2 regions of the Amycolatopsis sp. NPDC051106 genome follow, and region 1 is predicted to be linked to the other one. Evidence: riboswitches for the same ligand, from Rfam matches in the RefSeq annotation. Region 1 holds a riboswitch; the other holds the start of a gene.
The links. Region 1 has a riboswitch for thiamine pyrophosphate ahead of thiC (phosphomethylpyrimidine synthase ThiC). Riboswitches for the same ligand answer to the same signal wherever they lie in the genome.
Positions count from the first base shown of each region.

Region 2: another riboswitch for thiamine pyrophosphate. It lies ahead of AB0M83_RS41855 (thiamine ABC transporter substrate-binding protein); the one in region 1 lies ahead of thiC (phosphomethylpyrimidine synthase ThiC).

Region 1 is NZ_JBFBBQ010000156.1:4,953-11,999, reverse strand. It holds gene AB0M83_RS47085 (glycoside hydrolase family 15 protein) at 1-2,011, opposite strand, end outside; gene AB0M83_RS47080 (trypsin-like peptidase domain-containing protein) at 2,218-3,129, shown strand; TPP riboswitch at 3,178-3,300, shown strand; gene thiC (phosphomethylpyrimidine synthase ThiC) at 3,294-4,928, shown strand; gene thiD (bifunctional hydroxymethylpyrimidine kinase/phosphomethylpyrimidine kinase) at 4,925-5,725, shown strand; gene AB0M83_RS47065 (phosphatidylinositol-specific phospholipase C domain-containing protein) at 5,722-6,732, opposite strand; gene thiD (bifunctional hydroxymethylpyrimidine kinase/phosphomethylpyrimidine kinase) at 6,844-7,047, shown strand, end outside.
Region 2 is NZ_JBFBBQ010000103.1:6,859-13,905, forward strand. It holds gene AB0M83_RS41830 (DUF1737 domain-containing protein) at 1-65, shown strand, start outside; gene AB0M83_RS41835 (AlkA N-terminal domain-containing protein) at 73-1,464, opposite strand; gene ychF (redox-regulated ATPase YchF) at 1,567-2,649, shown strand; gene AB0M83_RS41845 (DUF1330 domain-containing protein) at 2,705-2,998, shown strand; gene AB0M83_RS41850 (4a-hydroxytetrahydrobiopterin dehydratase) at 3,374-3,658, opposite strand; TPP riboswitch at 3,691-3,798, shown strand; gene AB0M83_RS41855 (thiamine ABC transporter substrate-binding protein) at 3,820-4,869, shown strand; gene AB0M83_RS41860 (iron ABC transporter permease) at 4,947-6,509, shown strand; gene AB0M83_RS41865 (ABC transporter ATP-binding protein) at 6,509-7,047, shown strand, end outside.

The DNA of each region.
Region 1 (7,047 bases):
ACGGCGGGTTCTCGTCCCACACCTGCTCCGGCATGGTCTCCGCCGAGCTGCTCACCCGGCCGAGGTCACGCAGCCGCCGCGCGGCCGAAGCGGGGTCCCCGAGCGTCAGCTCGTACTCGCCGCGCTCGCCGGCGAGCAGCGGCCACAGCCGCCCGAACGTCGTGCGGCTCTCGGCCGGGAACGTGTAGTCCCACGGCGAGCCGTCAGCCTGCTCGCCGTAGCCGTCCTTGGTGTACCGGTGCCAGAACTGGCCGGTCGGCGTGGTGAACGCGATGTCCTTGTCCGTCACGCGCACGCTGTTGCGGACCACCGGGTCGTCGGCGCGGTAGATGCCGAGCCGGACCAGGTCGAGGAAGCCCGCGTCGGTGACCGCGCGCTGGTCCATCGTGACGCTCGAGTTGCCGAGGTTGTACGTCGTCGGAGCGTTGGCGTTCGCGTCCTTCGTGAGCCGGACGAAGTACGGGTCCTTCGACAGCGGCCCGTTCGTGGTGATCGTCTGCTTGGGCAGGTCGGCCTTGAACTTGTCGGCCGCCGCGAGGTAGCGGGCGGCGTCGGCCGGAGCTCCGTTGTGCGAAGCCAGGTCCGCGGCGCAGACGAGCCCGGCGATCACCGAGGCGATGGTCGACGGGGACCAGCCGTCCTGCTCCTCCCAGCGCTCCTGCTGGGTGTACGGCGCCGGCTGTCCGCCCGGGCCGACGTAGCCGAGGATGAAGTCGGCGGCCTTGCGGACGCCGGGCCACAGGTCGTTCCGCCCCAGCTGCTGGGCCAGCACGATCGGGAAGGCGGTCTCGTCGAGCTGGATCGACGTCCAGTACGGCACGCCGTCGACCCGGCTGTTCTGCGGCATGTGCCCGTCGGCCTGCTGCTGCGTGCCGAACATGTACGAGACCGAGCGGTTCGCGGCGGCCTGGTCGCCGCCGGCGGCCAGACCGGTCGCGATCTGGTAGAGGTCGCGCGGCCAGACCAGGTGGTAGGTGCCGGACGGCGACCACTCCGGGTCGTTGTTCCCGAAGCGCCACGGCATGCTCGGCGACGCGATGAACGCGCCCGGGTGGTGCTTGTCCTCGCTCGCGGCGAGGGTCAGCATCGACGCCTTGTAGAGGTCGCGCTCGTCGTCGGTCTTCAGCGACGACGGCGGCTTGCTGATCCCGCGCAGGTACTGCTCCCAGCCGCGGTCGTACGCGCGCGTGATGTCACGGACGCCGCGTCGCTGCGACGCCTGCGCGCTGCCGAGCGCGTCGGCGGCCTTCGCGCCCATGCCGAGGGCGAGGGTGACGTGCCGGTTCCGGATGCCGTCGGCGCTCGTCTGCCCGGTCAGCAGGACGTTGCCCTTCGCGGCGGAGTCGTACGTCGTGAGCTTGAAGGTCTTGGTGAGCTGTGTGTTCCCGTCGGACGCGCCCGCGTAGCCGACGCTGGTCTTCGTGAAAGCCGGCTTCGCGGTCAACGCGGCGGCGTTCGTGGCGTCCTGCGCGGTGACGGCGTCGCCCTTCCGCGCGGCCGAGTCGTCGGAACCGTCGTTGGTCAGGTCCGGATCGGCGACCGCGTAGAGCTGGTACGGCCGCCCGGTGAGCGACTGGAAGTCGACGTCCACCAGCACCGTCGTGGCGGCCGGGTCGGTGACGTACGTCTTGCGCAGGCGCCAGCGGTGCTGGTCGTCGGTGATCGTCTGCTCGTAAACCAAACTGTCGTCGTCGGTGCGCCGCACCTGCTGGGACTTCGCCGTGTAGTCGGCGACGGCGAAGCTGCGGCCGTCCGTGACGACGAAGTTCATCGACCGGACGCTCGGCGTCGACAGGTCCGGGTAGTAGACCTCGGACATCTGGCCACCCTGGAGGGTGAACCAGATGTTGCTCGACCGGTCGTGCGCGGTGCCGAAGCCGGTCTTGTTCGCGGGCAGCCAGCTCGGATGGGCGCCCGGGGCGCCGGGAGCCTCTCCCGCGGCTGCCGCGATCCCCGGGATCAGGCCGGTGACCAGCAGCCCGGCGAGGGCGCCGAACATGAGTTTTCGCATATCAACCCCACAGAAAGTCACTTCTGCACCGTTACAGAAGCGCCTGGAAGTCTCTCGCCGATCCTTCACCCGCGCATGGTCCGATCCGGTGAACCACTGACCGTCACTGGTCCGGTCACGGCGCCGGTTCACCAGCAGCGAACGGACTTCCCGTTCGACCGGGCGCACACTTGTAGTACCTGCAACGGTGTAATCGAGGTGCCTTCATGGATGACGCGATGGACGCCTACTCGCGCGCCGTCAGCACGGTCGCCAAGACCGTCACCCCGCACGTCGCCGGGGTGCGGCTCGCACGCGGCAGCGGCTCGGCGGTCGTCTTCGCCGACGACGGCCACCTGCTCACCAACGCCCACGTCGTGGACGGCAACCGAAAAGGCGTCGCGACCTTCGCCGACGGCAGCGAGGTGCCCTTCGACGTCGTCGGAGCCGATCCGCTGTCCGATCTCGCCGTATTGCGGGCGCGGGGTGAGACACCGTCCGCCGCCCGGCTGGGCGATGCCGACCAGCTCGTCGTCGGGCAGCTCGTCGTGGCCGTCGGGAGCCCGCTCGGCTTCTCCGGCACCGTCACCGCCGGCGTCGTGAGCGCGCTCGGCCGGGCGCTCCCGGTGCGGCAAGGCCGGACCACCCGCGTGATCGAGGACGTCATCCAGACCGACGCCGCGCTCAACCCCGGCAACTCCGGCGGCGCGCTCGCGGACTCCGCCGGCCGCGTCGTCGGGATCAACACCGCGGTCGCCGGCTTCGGGCTCGGGCTCGCCGTGCCGATCACCACGACCACCCGGCGGATCATCGACACGCTCGTCGTCGAGGGCCGGGTGCGGCGCGCGTACCTCGGCGTCGTCGGCGTGCCCGCGCCACTGCCGGACGACGTCGCCGGGCGCACCGGCCAGAGCGCCGGGCTGCGGGTGCACGAAGTCGTCTCCGGCGGCCCCGCGGACCGGGCGGGCCTCAAGGCAGGCGACCTCGTGCTGACCGTCGGGCGCACCCGCGTGTCGGACGCGCAGGGCATCCAGCGGCAGCTGTTCGCGGAAGTGATCGGCACCGCACTGCCGATCACCGTGCTGCGCAACGGAGCCATGGTCGACGTCTACGCGACCCCGGCCGAACTGGTCGGGTGAGGTGAGCGGGCTTGAGTATGTCGCCCCGGCGTGGCATGGTCGGTGGCACAACACCAACGCGGGAGCTCGCGCCATGGCGGGCTGAGAGGGTGACTTGCGTTTTCGCAGGCGTCACCGACCGCATGAACCTGACCGGGTAATGCCGGCGTAGGGAGTGAAAGTCGTTGACCACGCTCGAGAACAAGCACGTCTCCGTCACGACCGGCCCGATCACGGGCTCGCACAAGGTGTACCACCAGACCGAATCCGGACTCCGCGTTCCGGCGCGCCGGATCGACCTCTCGAACGGCGAACACTTCGACGTCTACGACACTTCCGGCCCGTACACGGATCCGGAAGCTTCGATCGACGTCCACAGTGGACTCCACCGGCTGCGCGCCGGCTGGGCCGACGGCCGTGAGCACAACACGCAGCTCGGCTGGGCCAAACAAGGCGTCGTCACCAGGGAAATGGAGTACATCGCCGCCCGCGAGCGCGTCGAGCCGGAGTTCGTGCGCGCGGAGGTCGCCAGCGGCCGCGCCGTGATCCCGGTCAACCGCCGCCACCCCGAGACCGAACCGATGATCATCGGCAAGAACTTCCTGGTGAAGATCAACGCCAACATGGGCAACTCGGCCGTCTGGTCGTCGGTCGAAGAAGAGGTCGACAAGATGGTGTGGGCGACCCGCTGGGGCGCCGACACGATCATGGACCTCTCCACCGGCAAGCGGATCCACGAGACGCGCGAGTGGATCATCCGCAACTCGCCGGTCCCGGTCGGCACCGTGCCGATCTACCAGGCGCTGGAAAAGGTCGACGGGGAACCGGAAAAGCTGTCGTGGGAGATCTACCGCGACACCATCATCGAGCAGTGCGAACAGGGTGTCGACTACGTCACCGTGCACGCCGGCGTGCTGCTGCGCTACATCCCGCTGACCGCGCGGCGCGTCACCGGGATCGTCAGCCGCGGTGGCTCGATCATGGCCGCGTGGTGCCTCGCGCACCACCAAGAGTCCTTTTTGTACACGCACTTCGAGGAACTCTGCGAGATCCTGCGCCAGTACGACGTCACGTTCTCCCTGGGCGACGGCCTGCGCCCCGGCTCGATCGCCGACGCCAACGACCGCGCCCAGTTCGCCGAGCTGGAAACCCTCGGCGAGCTGACGCACATCGCGCGCTCGCACGACGTCCAGGTGATGATCGAGGGCCCCGGCCACGTGCCGATGCACAAGATCAAGGAGAACGTCGAGCTCGAGGAAAAGCTCTGCGGCGAAGCACCTTTCTACACCCTCGGTCCACTCGCGACGGACATCGCGCCGGGCTACGACCACATCACGTCGGCCATCGGCGCGGCGCAGATCGGCTGGTACGGCACGGCGATGCTCTGTTACGTCACGCCGAAGGAGCACCTCGGCCTGCCCAACCGCGACGACGTCAAGACCGGCGTGATCACCTACAAGATCGCCGCGCACGCCGCCGACCTCGCCAAGGGCCACCCGTACGCCCAGGAGTGGGACGACGAGCTGTCGAAGGCGCGCTTCGAGTTCCGCTGGAACGACCAGTTCAACCTCTCGCTCGACCCGGACACGGCGCGGTCGTTCCACGACGAGACGCTGCCCGCCGAGCCGGCCAAGACCGCGCACTTCTGCTCGATGTGCGGGCCGAAGTTCTGCTCGATGCGGATCACGCAGGACGTCCGCAAGTACGCCGAGGAGCACGGTCTGTCCACTGTGGAGGCCATCGAGGCCGGGATGGCTTCGAAATCGGCGGAGTTCACCGAGTCCGGCAACAAGGTGTACCTGCCCGTGGTGCAGCCGTGACTCCGCCGACCGCCCTCACCATCGCCGGCTCCGACTCCGGCGGTGGTGCGGGCATCCAGGCGGACCTGCGTACGTTCTTCGCGCACGGCGTCCACGGGCTCGTCGCGCTGACCGCGGTCACCGTGCAGAACTCGCTGGGCGTCCAGGGTTTCACGGAGATCCCGGCCGACGTGGTCACCGCGCAGATCAAGGCGGTGGCGTCCGACATGGGCGTGAACGCGGCGAAGACGGGGATGCTGGCTTCCGCCGAGATCATCCGCGCGGTCGCGAAGACCCTCGATGAACTCGGCCTGGACTTCCCGCTGGTGGTCGACCCGGTGGCGGCGTCGATGACGGGCCACGCGCTGCTGCGGGAAGACGCCTTGGAGGCGATCCGCACGGAGCTGTTCCCCCGCGCGACGCTGATCACGCCGAACCTGGACGAAGTCCGGCTGCTGACCGGGATCTCCGTCGTGGACGCGGCTTCCCAGCGCGAAGCGGCCGAGGCGTTGCTGGAGTTCGGGTCCCGCTGGGTCCTGGTCAAGGGCGGCCACATGCAGGGCACGGCCGAGTGCGTGGACCTGCTGTCGGACGGCCGCGAGTACATCTCCCTCAGCGGGCCGCGGTACCAGACGGAGAACACCCACGGCGGCGGCGACACCTTGGCGTCGGCGATCACGGCTTCGCTGGCAAAAGGCGCCTCAGTGCCGGACGCCGTCGCCGCGGGCAAGAAGTTCATCGAAAGGTGCGTGGCGGAGGCCTACCCGCTGGGTGCGGGAGTGGGTCCGGTCTCGCCGTTCTGGGTGCTGAACCGCTAACCCCGGGCGAGCACCTGGGGCAGCACCGTCGTGAGCCCGGTCCAGTCCGACGTGATCACCGACGCGTGCTGCTTCGCCAGGTCGGCGACGCGCTGGTTGGCCTGGTCGACCGTCGGGTTGTGCGCGTCGATGGCGGGCGCGACGTTCTGCCCGTCGGTCATCACGACGTAGTAGTGGTTGGCGTCGTACCACCACGGCCCGGTCTGCGTCACCCACGCGTTCGCGTCGCCGTCGAACACGACGAACCACGGCTTGAGGTCGGCGGTGTACTTGTCCCGCGGGTCCCCGCCGGCCGCGCCGTGCACGGTCGGGAAGATGTTCGCGTCGCCGAGCTTGCCCGCGTTCTTGAGCCCGACCAGGTACTTCGCGTACTCGACGTCCGTCTTCAGCGTGTCGGTCGGGTTCTGCTCTTCGACGGTGCCCGGGATGATCTCGGTGAGCACCCGGCCCCGCAAGGCGTCCACGGACGGCCAGTTGTCCGCCTTGGCCGCGTCGTCGAGCGTGCCGTAGCTCCCGAGCAGTTCGGCCGGGCGGAACGCGACACTGCCGAGGTGCGAGCGGAACGTCGCGTCCAGCTCGTCCGGCCCCATGCCCGTGTTGTCCGAGAAGCCGGTCTTCATCTCGAGCTTGAGCGTGATCGGCGTGTGCCCGGGGTGGGCGGCCAGCCAGATCCGGATGTCGTCGAGGCAGTACTCGAGGTTCTTGTTCTTCCCGCCGGAGTACAGCTGCGACGCCGAGGTGGCCGCGACGCAGTTGTTGTTGTTCCCCAACGGGTTCGAGTGGCTGACCTTCCACTCGTGGGTGAAGAAGTCCGGCCAGACGTCGAGCTCGATCAGCGACGACCCGGCGTCGAGCGCACGGGCCAGGTAGTCGTAGGCCGCCGGGTCGTACGTGTTGTGCACGCCGACCGTGGTGACGTGGGAGAGCTTCGGGCTGTCCGCGTTGGCCGCGGTCGCCCCGGAGAGCACGAGAGCTGCTGTCAGGAACGCCGCCGAGAAGAGCTTCATCCAGGCTCCTTCGCCCGTGAACTGGTGAGTAGCCCACACAATGTGCCACCGTGGTGGACTGTTGATGAAGCCAAAGCGGCCGATTGGCCTAGACCAGAAGTCGGGAAAAGAATGACCACGAGCCCTCCTACGGCGTTGACCATCGCCGGGTCGGACTCCGGCGGCGCCGCCGGGTTGCAGGCGGACCTGCGCACCTTCCTGACCTGCGGGGTCCACGGCCTGGTCGCCGTCACCGCCGTCACGGTGCAGAACACCCTGGGTGTGCACGACCGCGCCGACCTGCCACCGCACATCGTGGCCGGGCAGATCGAGGCC
Region 2 (7,047 bases), on a different contig from region 1:
CGACGTTCGACGGTGCCCGGGTGATTGTCGCGCAGGCCCTGGTGTGGCACGGCGAGCAGGGCTGACGCCGCGTCAGGCGGCGCGCCGGAGGTACATCCCGGCGTACGAGCACCACGGCGTCCACTCCCGGGCTCGCTCCGGCAGCGAATCCGGCGAGATGCCCAGTGCTTCGGCGCCACGCAGAGCGGCGGTGTCCGTTGCCAGGAGGATGTCCGGTGCGCCGAGCACGCGCATCACGACGTAGTCCGCGGCGGCGCTGTCGATACCGGGGCACGCGAGTAGCTCGGCGCGCAGCTCCGCCGCGTCACGCCCGACGTGCACGTCCAGGCGCCCTTCGGCCAGGGCGACGATTCCCGCGTGCTCGGGCATGGCCGTCGCGATCATGACCGCGGCCGGGAAGAGCCGCGTCACGCCCCACTCGCCCGGCACCTCTTCGCCGAGCGAAGCCGGGACCCGCTCGCCGAGCAGGGCCCGAACCACCAGCTCTTCGCCGTCGACGGCGCCCGGGACCCGGATCCCGGGCACGGCCGTCACGACCGGCGCCAGCGCCGGATCGGCGCCGAGGACCCGGGTGACCGCCGCCGGGTCGGCGTCGAGGTCGAGCAGCCGGCGCACCCGGCTGACCGCGCTGCCGAGGTCGCGCAGGTCGGTCAGCAGCAACTCGCAGCGCACGTGGTCCGGCTCCGGCGTCAGCCGGACGACGCCGGTGCCGTGCGCGAGCCGCAACGTCCGTGCGTAGGACGTCGAAGTCACCTTCTCGACGCCTTCAACCGCGTGAGCCGCGAAGAAGCGAAGCAGCCCGACAGCGTCGAAGGGCGGCCTGAACGGCAGCCGCAGGCTGAGGCGCGTCCCACCCACGTCGCCCTGACGTCGACGTCGCGAAGCGGCGAAGGCGCGAAGCTGCGACGGCGTCGTCGCGAACACCTCGCGGATCGTCTCGTTGAACTGCCGGACGCTGGAGAAGCCCGCCGCGAACGCGACGTCCGTCAGCGGCAGCCCGGACATCTCGATCAGCAGCCGGGCCGAGTGCGCGCGGTGTGCCCGGGCCAGCGCGAGCGGACCGGCACCCAGTTCGGCGGTCAGCACCCGGCCGAGCTGGCGTTCCGAGTAGCCGAGCCGTCGCGCCAGGCCCGGGACGCCTTCGCGCTCCACGGTCCCGTCGGAAATCAGGCGCATCGCCCGCGCGGCGAGGTCGGCGCGCACGTTCCAGTCCGGCGAACCCGGCACGGCGTCGGGCAGGCAGCGGCGGCACGCGCGGAAGCCGTTGGCCTGCGCGGCCGCCGACGTCGGGAAGAAGCGGACGTTCTGCACCTTCGGCGTCGAGGCCGGGCAGGACGGCCGGCAGTAGATGCCGGTGGTGCGCACCGCCATGATGAACTGGCCGTCGAAGCGCGGGTCGCGGGCGGTGACCACGCGGTAGCAGCGGTCGGCGTCGCGCCAGAGTGCGAGCGTTTCGGTGACCATGGATTCGAGCATGCCAGCAGGTCAGCGCGGTCGCTGGCGGAAATCCGACGCGGCGTTGGGTGCGTGGGGCCCGAGCGGGGTAGCCACGTAGACTGCGGGGTCGTGAGCCTCACCCTCGGTATCGTCGGCCTGCCCAACGTCGGCAAGTCCACCCTGTTCAACGCGCTGACCCGCAACGACGTGCTCGCCGCGAACTACCCGTTCGCGACGATCGAGCCGAACGTCGGTGTCGTGCCGCTGCCGGACCCGCGGCTGGACAAGCTGGCCGAGCTGCACAAGTCGGAGAAGATCGTCCCGGCCGTGGTGTCCTTCGTGGACATCGCGGGCATCGTGAAGGGCGCGTCCGAGGGTGCCGGGCTGGGCAACAAGTTCCTGGCGAACATCCGTGAGGCCAACGCGATCTGCCAGGTCATCCGCGTGTTCGACGACCCGGACGTGATCCACGTCGACGGCCGGATCGATCCGCTGAGCGACATCGAGACGATCAACACCGAGCTGATCCTGGCCGACCTGCAGACCCTCGAGAAGGCCGTCTGGCGGTTGGAGAAGGAAGCGCGGACCAAGAAGGAAGCGAAGCCCGCGCTCGAGGCCGCGCAGAAGGCGAAGGAGATCCTCGACAGCGGGCGCACGCTCTTCTCGGCTCAGAAGGACGTCGACCTCGAACTGCTTCGCGAGCACAGCCTCCTGACGACGAAGCCGTTCCTGTACGTCTTCAACGCCGACGAAGGTGTCCTCACCGACGAAGCCCGCCGCGAGGAGCTGACGAAGCTGGTCGCGCCGGCGGACGCGGTGTTCCTCGACGCGAAGGTCGAGGCGGAGCTGCTGGAGCTGGACGACGAGGAGTCGGTCCGCGAACTGCTCGAGTCGGTCGGCCAGCCGGAGCCGGGCCTGTACTCCCTGGCCCGCGCGGGTTTCCACACGCTCGGCCTGCAGACGTACCTGACGGCGGGCCCGAAGGAGTCCCGCGCGTGGACGATCCCCCAGGGCGCGACGGCCCCCCAGGCGGCGGGCGTGATCCACACGGACTTCGAGCGCGGCTTCATCAAGGCGGAGATCGTCTCGTACGAAGACCTGATGGCGGCGGGCTCGATGGCGGCCGCCCGGGCGGCGGGCAAGGTCCGCATGGAGGGCAAGGACTACGTCATGGCCGACGGCGACGTGGTGGAGTTCCGCTTCAACGTCTGAGCCGGGTAGCGGCAGCACCACGCTCGGCGCGAGCCGCTCTGCCACGCTCGGAGCCGTGACTGCCTACGTGATCTCCGAGGTCGAAATCCTCGACGAAGCCCTGGCGCAGCGCTACCGCGAGCTCGCCGCGGCTTCGATCGAAGCCCACGGCGGCCGGTACCTCGCGAGAGGCGCGATCCCGGCCACGCTCGAAGGGGAAACCCAGCCGGGCAAGCGGATCGTCGTCGTCGAGTTCCCGGATCGCGACACCGCCGAGCGCTGGTACCGCTCCGACGAGTACGCCGCCGCACTGGAGATCAGGGCGACGGCGCTCGATCGACGGCTGCTGCTCGTTGACGGGGTCGACTAGCCGAGGAGGCCCATCAACGCGATCGTGATCAGCACCACGGCGGGGGCGAGGGCGTTGATCCAGGCGCGCTGGGCGGGCGTGAGGGCGGCGGTGCTGTTCATGGCGTTTCCTAGGGCCGAACCGATGCTTCCGCCTGCTCAGCGCGCTGATCTTGGTGTTCGTTAGCTGCTGTGAGCGAACTCACCGACAGCGCTCAGCCGTCCGGGTGACGGCGGGAGCGGACCGTGAACCACAGCACACCGCCCGCTGCCGCGACCATCGTCGCGAACGCTGCCGTACCGACCACGATTGCCTGAGTCATCTCGTCTCCCTCCCGAAGGTCTGGTAACCGAGAGACGCCAAACTGTCGAAAAGGTGCACTCAGCGTTACCGAGGTCACAGATCGGCGAGCACCGAGTCGATCTCGGCCGCCAGCGAGAAGTCCTTCTCCGTCAACCCACCCGCCGAATGCGTCGAGAGCCGGAACGTCAGCGTGCGCCAGCGGATGTCGATGTCGGGGTGGTGATCAGCCGCCTCGGCCAGCACCGCGACGCGGTCCACCACCTCGATCGCCTGCGGGAAGCTCGCCAGCTCGACCTCGCGGGAGATCACCGCTCCGGAACGCGTCCAGCCGGCGCCCAGTCGTTCGTCGGCCTCGGAGTCGCTCAAGATTTCCGTCATGGCTCCATCGTCCAACGTCCTGGACTACGCTGCACGGTTGCCACGGGAGTCCGGTGAGCCGGGCTGAGAGGCGGGGTCACCCGCGACCGTTCGCACCTGACCGGATCATGCCGGCGAAGGGAGGGCTTTCCCTCCTCGTCCGGTGAAGTGCAGGAGGGTAGATGAAAAGCAGGGCTGTGCGCGCCGCGACGGCCATCGCCGCCGTCAGTGTCGTCGCCGCTGGGTGCTCGCTGTCGGACGGTGACGGTGGCACGCAGCAGACGCCCACCGTCACCCTCGTGACGCACGACTCCTTCCTGGCGCCGCAGGAGGTGCTCGACGCCTTCCAGAAGCAGTCGGGCATCAAGGTCTCCGTGCTCAAGCAGGGCGACGCCGGTTCGCTGACCAACAAGCTCGTGCTGACGAAGGCCAACCCGATCGGCGACGTCGCGTACGGCGTCGACTCGACCTTCGCTTCGCGCGCGCTCAAGGAGGGCGTCTTCGAGCCGTACACCAGCCCGGAGGCCGATCGCGGGCCGCAGCGTTACGCGGTCGACCCCGAGCACCGGCTCTCCGCGGTCGACGTCGGGGACGTCTGCGTCAACGTCGACACGAACTACTTCACCACCAAGGGCATCCCGGCGCCGGAAACCTACGAGGACCTGGCCGACCCGAAGTACAAGGACCTGCTGGTCGCCGAGGACCCGGCGACGGCCTCGCCCGGGCTCGCGTTCCTGCTCGGCACCATCGCGAAGTACGGCGAGGCCGGCTGGAAGGACTACTGGACGAAGCTGAAGGCCAACGGGCTCAAGGTGGTCAGCGGCTGGGAAGAGGCCTACACCAAGGACTTCTCCGGCTCGTCCGGCAAGGGACCGCGGCCGATCGTCGTCTCGTACGCCTCCTCACCGGCCGCGGAGGTCGGCGACGACGGCAAGCCGCGCACCAAGGCGCTGCTCGACACCTGTTACCGGCAGGTCGAGTACGCGGGTGTGCTCGCGAACGGCAAGCAGGTCGAGAGCGCGCGCAAGGTCGTCGACTTCCTGCTCTCCCAGCAGTTCCAGGCGACCGTCGCGGCCAACATGTACGTCTACCCGGCGCGCCAGGGCGTCGACCTGCCCGCGGGCTGGGCGCAGGTGGCGCCGCTGCCGCAGAAGCCGCAGATGCTGACGGCGGACCAGGTCCAGGCCGGACGCGAGAAGTGGATCGGCGAATGGCGCACACTCGTGCAGTGACGCCCGGGGACACCGCCACCCGGAAAGCGCTGACCCCACCGCGGACCGCCCGCGGGCTAGGCCTGGCACTGCTCGGGCTGGCCCCGATCGGGTTCCTGGTGGTGTTCTTCGCCTGGCCGGTGCTGGCGATCATCGGCCGCGGGTTCGCCGCCGGTGGGCTCGACGTCGTCCTCGGCGACGCGCGGACCTGGCAGCTGGCCGGTTTCACGGTGGCGAGCGCGGCCGCGTCGACGCTGGTGGCCGTGCTCGCCGGGCTGCCGGTGGCGTTCCTGTTGGGCCGGGTGAAGCTGCCCGGCGTCGGCCTCGCGCGGACGCTGGTGCTGGTGCCGTTCGTGCTGCCGACCGTCGTCGTCGGCCTGGCGTTCCGGGCGCTGTGGCCGGACGGTGGCGTGCTGCCGATCGTCCTGGCCAACGCGTTCTTCAACGTCGCCGTCGTCGCGCGGACCGTCGCCGGGCTCTGGGCGCGGCTGGATTCGCGCACGACCGACGCCGCCCGCGCGCTGGGTGCGTCGCCGTGGCGGGCGTTCCGCTCGGTGACGCTGCCCGCGCTGGCGCCCGCGATCGCGTCCGCCGCGGCGGTGGTGTTCCTGTTCTGCGCCACCAGTTTCGGCGTCGTCCTCATCCTCGGCGGCGCGAAGTACCGGACGCTGGAAACCGAGATCTACCTGCGGACCGTCGACCTGCTGGACCTCTCGGGCGCGGCGGCGCTTTCCCTGATCCAGTTCACGGCCGTGGTCGCCGCGCTGGTGCTTGGCGGACTGGCCCGGCGGCGGAAGGACGGCGCCCGGATCGGAGCCGCGAAAACCCGCCGCCCGCGTGGCGGTGAATGGACGGTCGTCGGCGCCGCGGGCGTGGTGCTGGCCCTCCTGCTCACGCCGATTGTCGCCCTCCTCGTCGAATCGGTGTCCACTTCGGACGGCTGGAGCCTCGCCGGGTACCAGGCCCTCACGAGCACCGGTGAGAAAGGCGCGCTGCAGGTGTCCGGCTGGGACGCCGCGGTGAACTCGCTGAAGGTGGCCGTCGACGCGACGCTGCTCGCGCTGGCCGTCGGCGTGCTCGCGTCCGTCGTGCTGGTGGCGCTGCGGCGCTCGCCCGCGAGGTCCGCGCGGGGGCTCGGCGAGACGATGGACGCCGTGCTGATGCTGCCGCTCGGGGTGTCCGCGGTGACCGTCGGGTTCGGCTACCTGGTGACGCTCGACGCGCTGCCCGGCGACCTCCGGACGTCGCCGTACCTGGTGCCGCTGGCCCAGGCGCTGGTGATCATCCCGCTGATCGTGCGGATGGTGCTGCCGGTGCTGCGCTCGGTCGACGTCCGCTTGCGGCAGGCCGCGTCGACGCTGGGCGCGAGCCCGCTGCGGGTGTGGCGGGAGATCGACCTGCCGCTGGCCCTGCGCCCGCTGGTCGCGGCGGCCGGGTTCGGGTTCGTCGTGGCGCTCGGCGAGTTCGGCGCGACGAGCTTCCTCGCGCGGCCGACCGCGCCGACGCTGCCGGTCGCGATCGCGTCGCTGATGGGACGTCCGGGTGAGCTGAACAACCAGATGGCGTACGCCGCGTGCGCGCTGCTGATGCTCGTGACGGTGCTGGCGGTCGCGCTGATCGACCGGCTCGGGGCCGCGCGCGGCCGGGTGGGAGAGTTCTGATGGCGCTGTCGGTGCGGGACCTGACCGTCCACTACGGATCGTTCGCGGCGGTCCGCGACGTCCGGCTGGACATCGCCGACGGCGAGGTGCTGGCGCTGCTCGGCCCGTCGGGGTCGGGGAAGTCGACGCTGCTGCGCGCGATCACCGGCCTGGAGCCGTCGGCGCGCGGGTCGGTGAGCTGGGACGGCGACGACCTCGGCGCGGTGCCGGTGCACCGGCGCGGGTTCGGGCTGGTGTTCCAGGACGGCCAGCTGTTCGGTCACCGCGACGTCGCCGCCAACATCGCGTTCGGCCTGCGGATGCACGGCGTGCCACGGTCTTCGTGGGGCCCGCGCGTCGCCGAGCTGCTGGACTTGGTGGGCCTGGCCGGCTTCGAACGGCGGCGGGTGACGGAGCTTTCGGGCGGTCAGGCCCAGCGCGTGGCCTTGGCTCGCGCGCTGGCACCGAAGCCGCGGCTGCTGCTGCTCGACGAGCCACTGTCCGGTTTGGACGCGGGGTTGCGCGAGCAGCTGGCGATCGACCTGGCGGACCTGTTGCG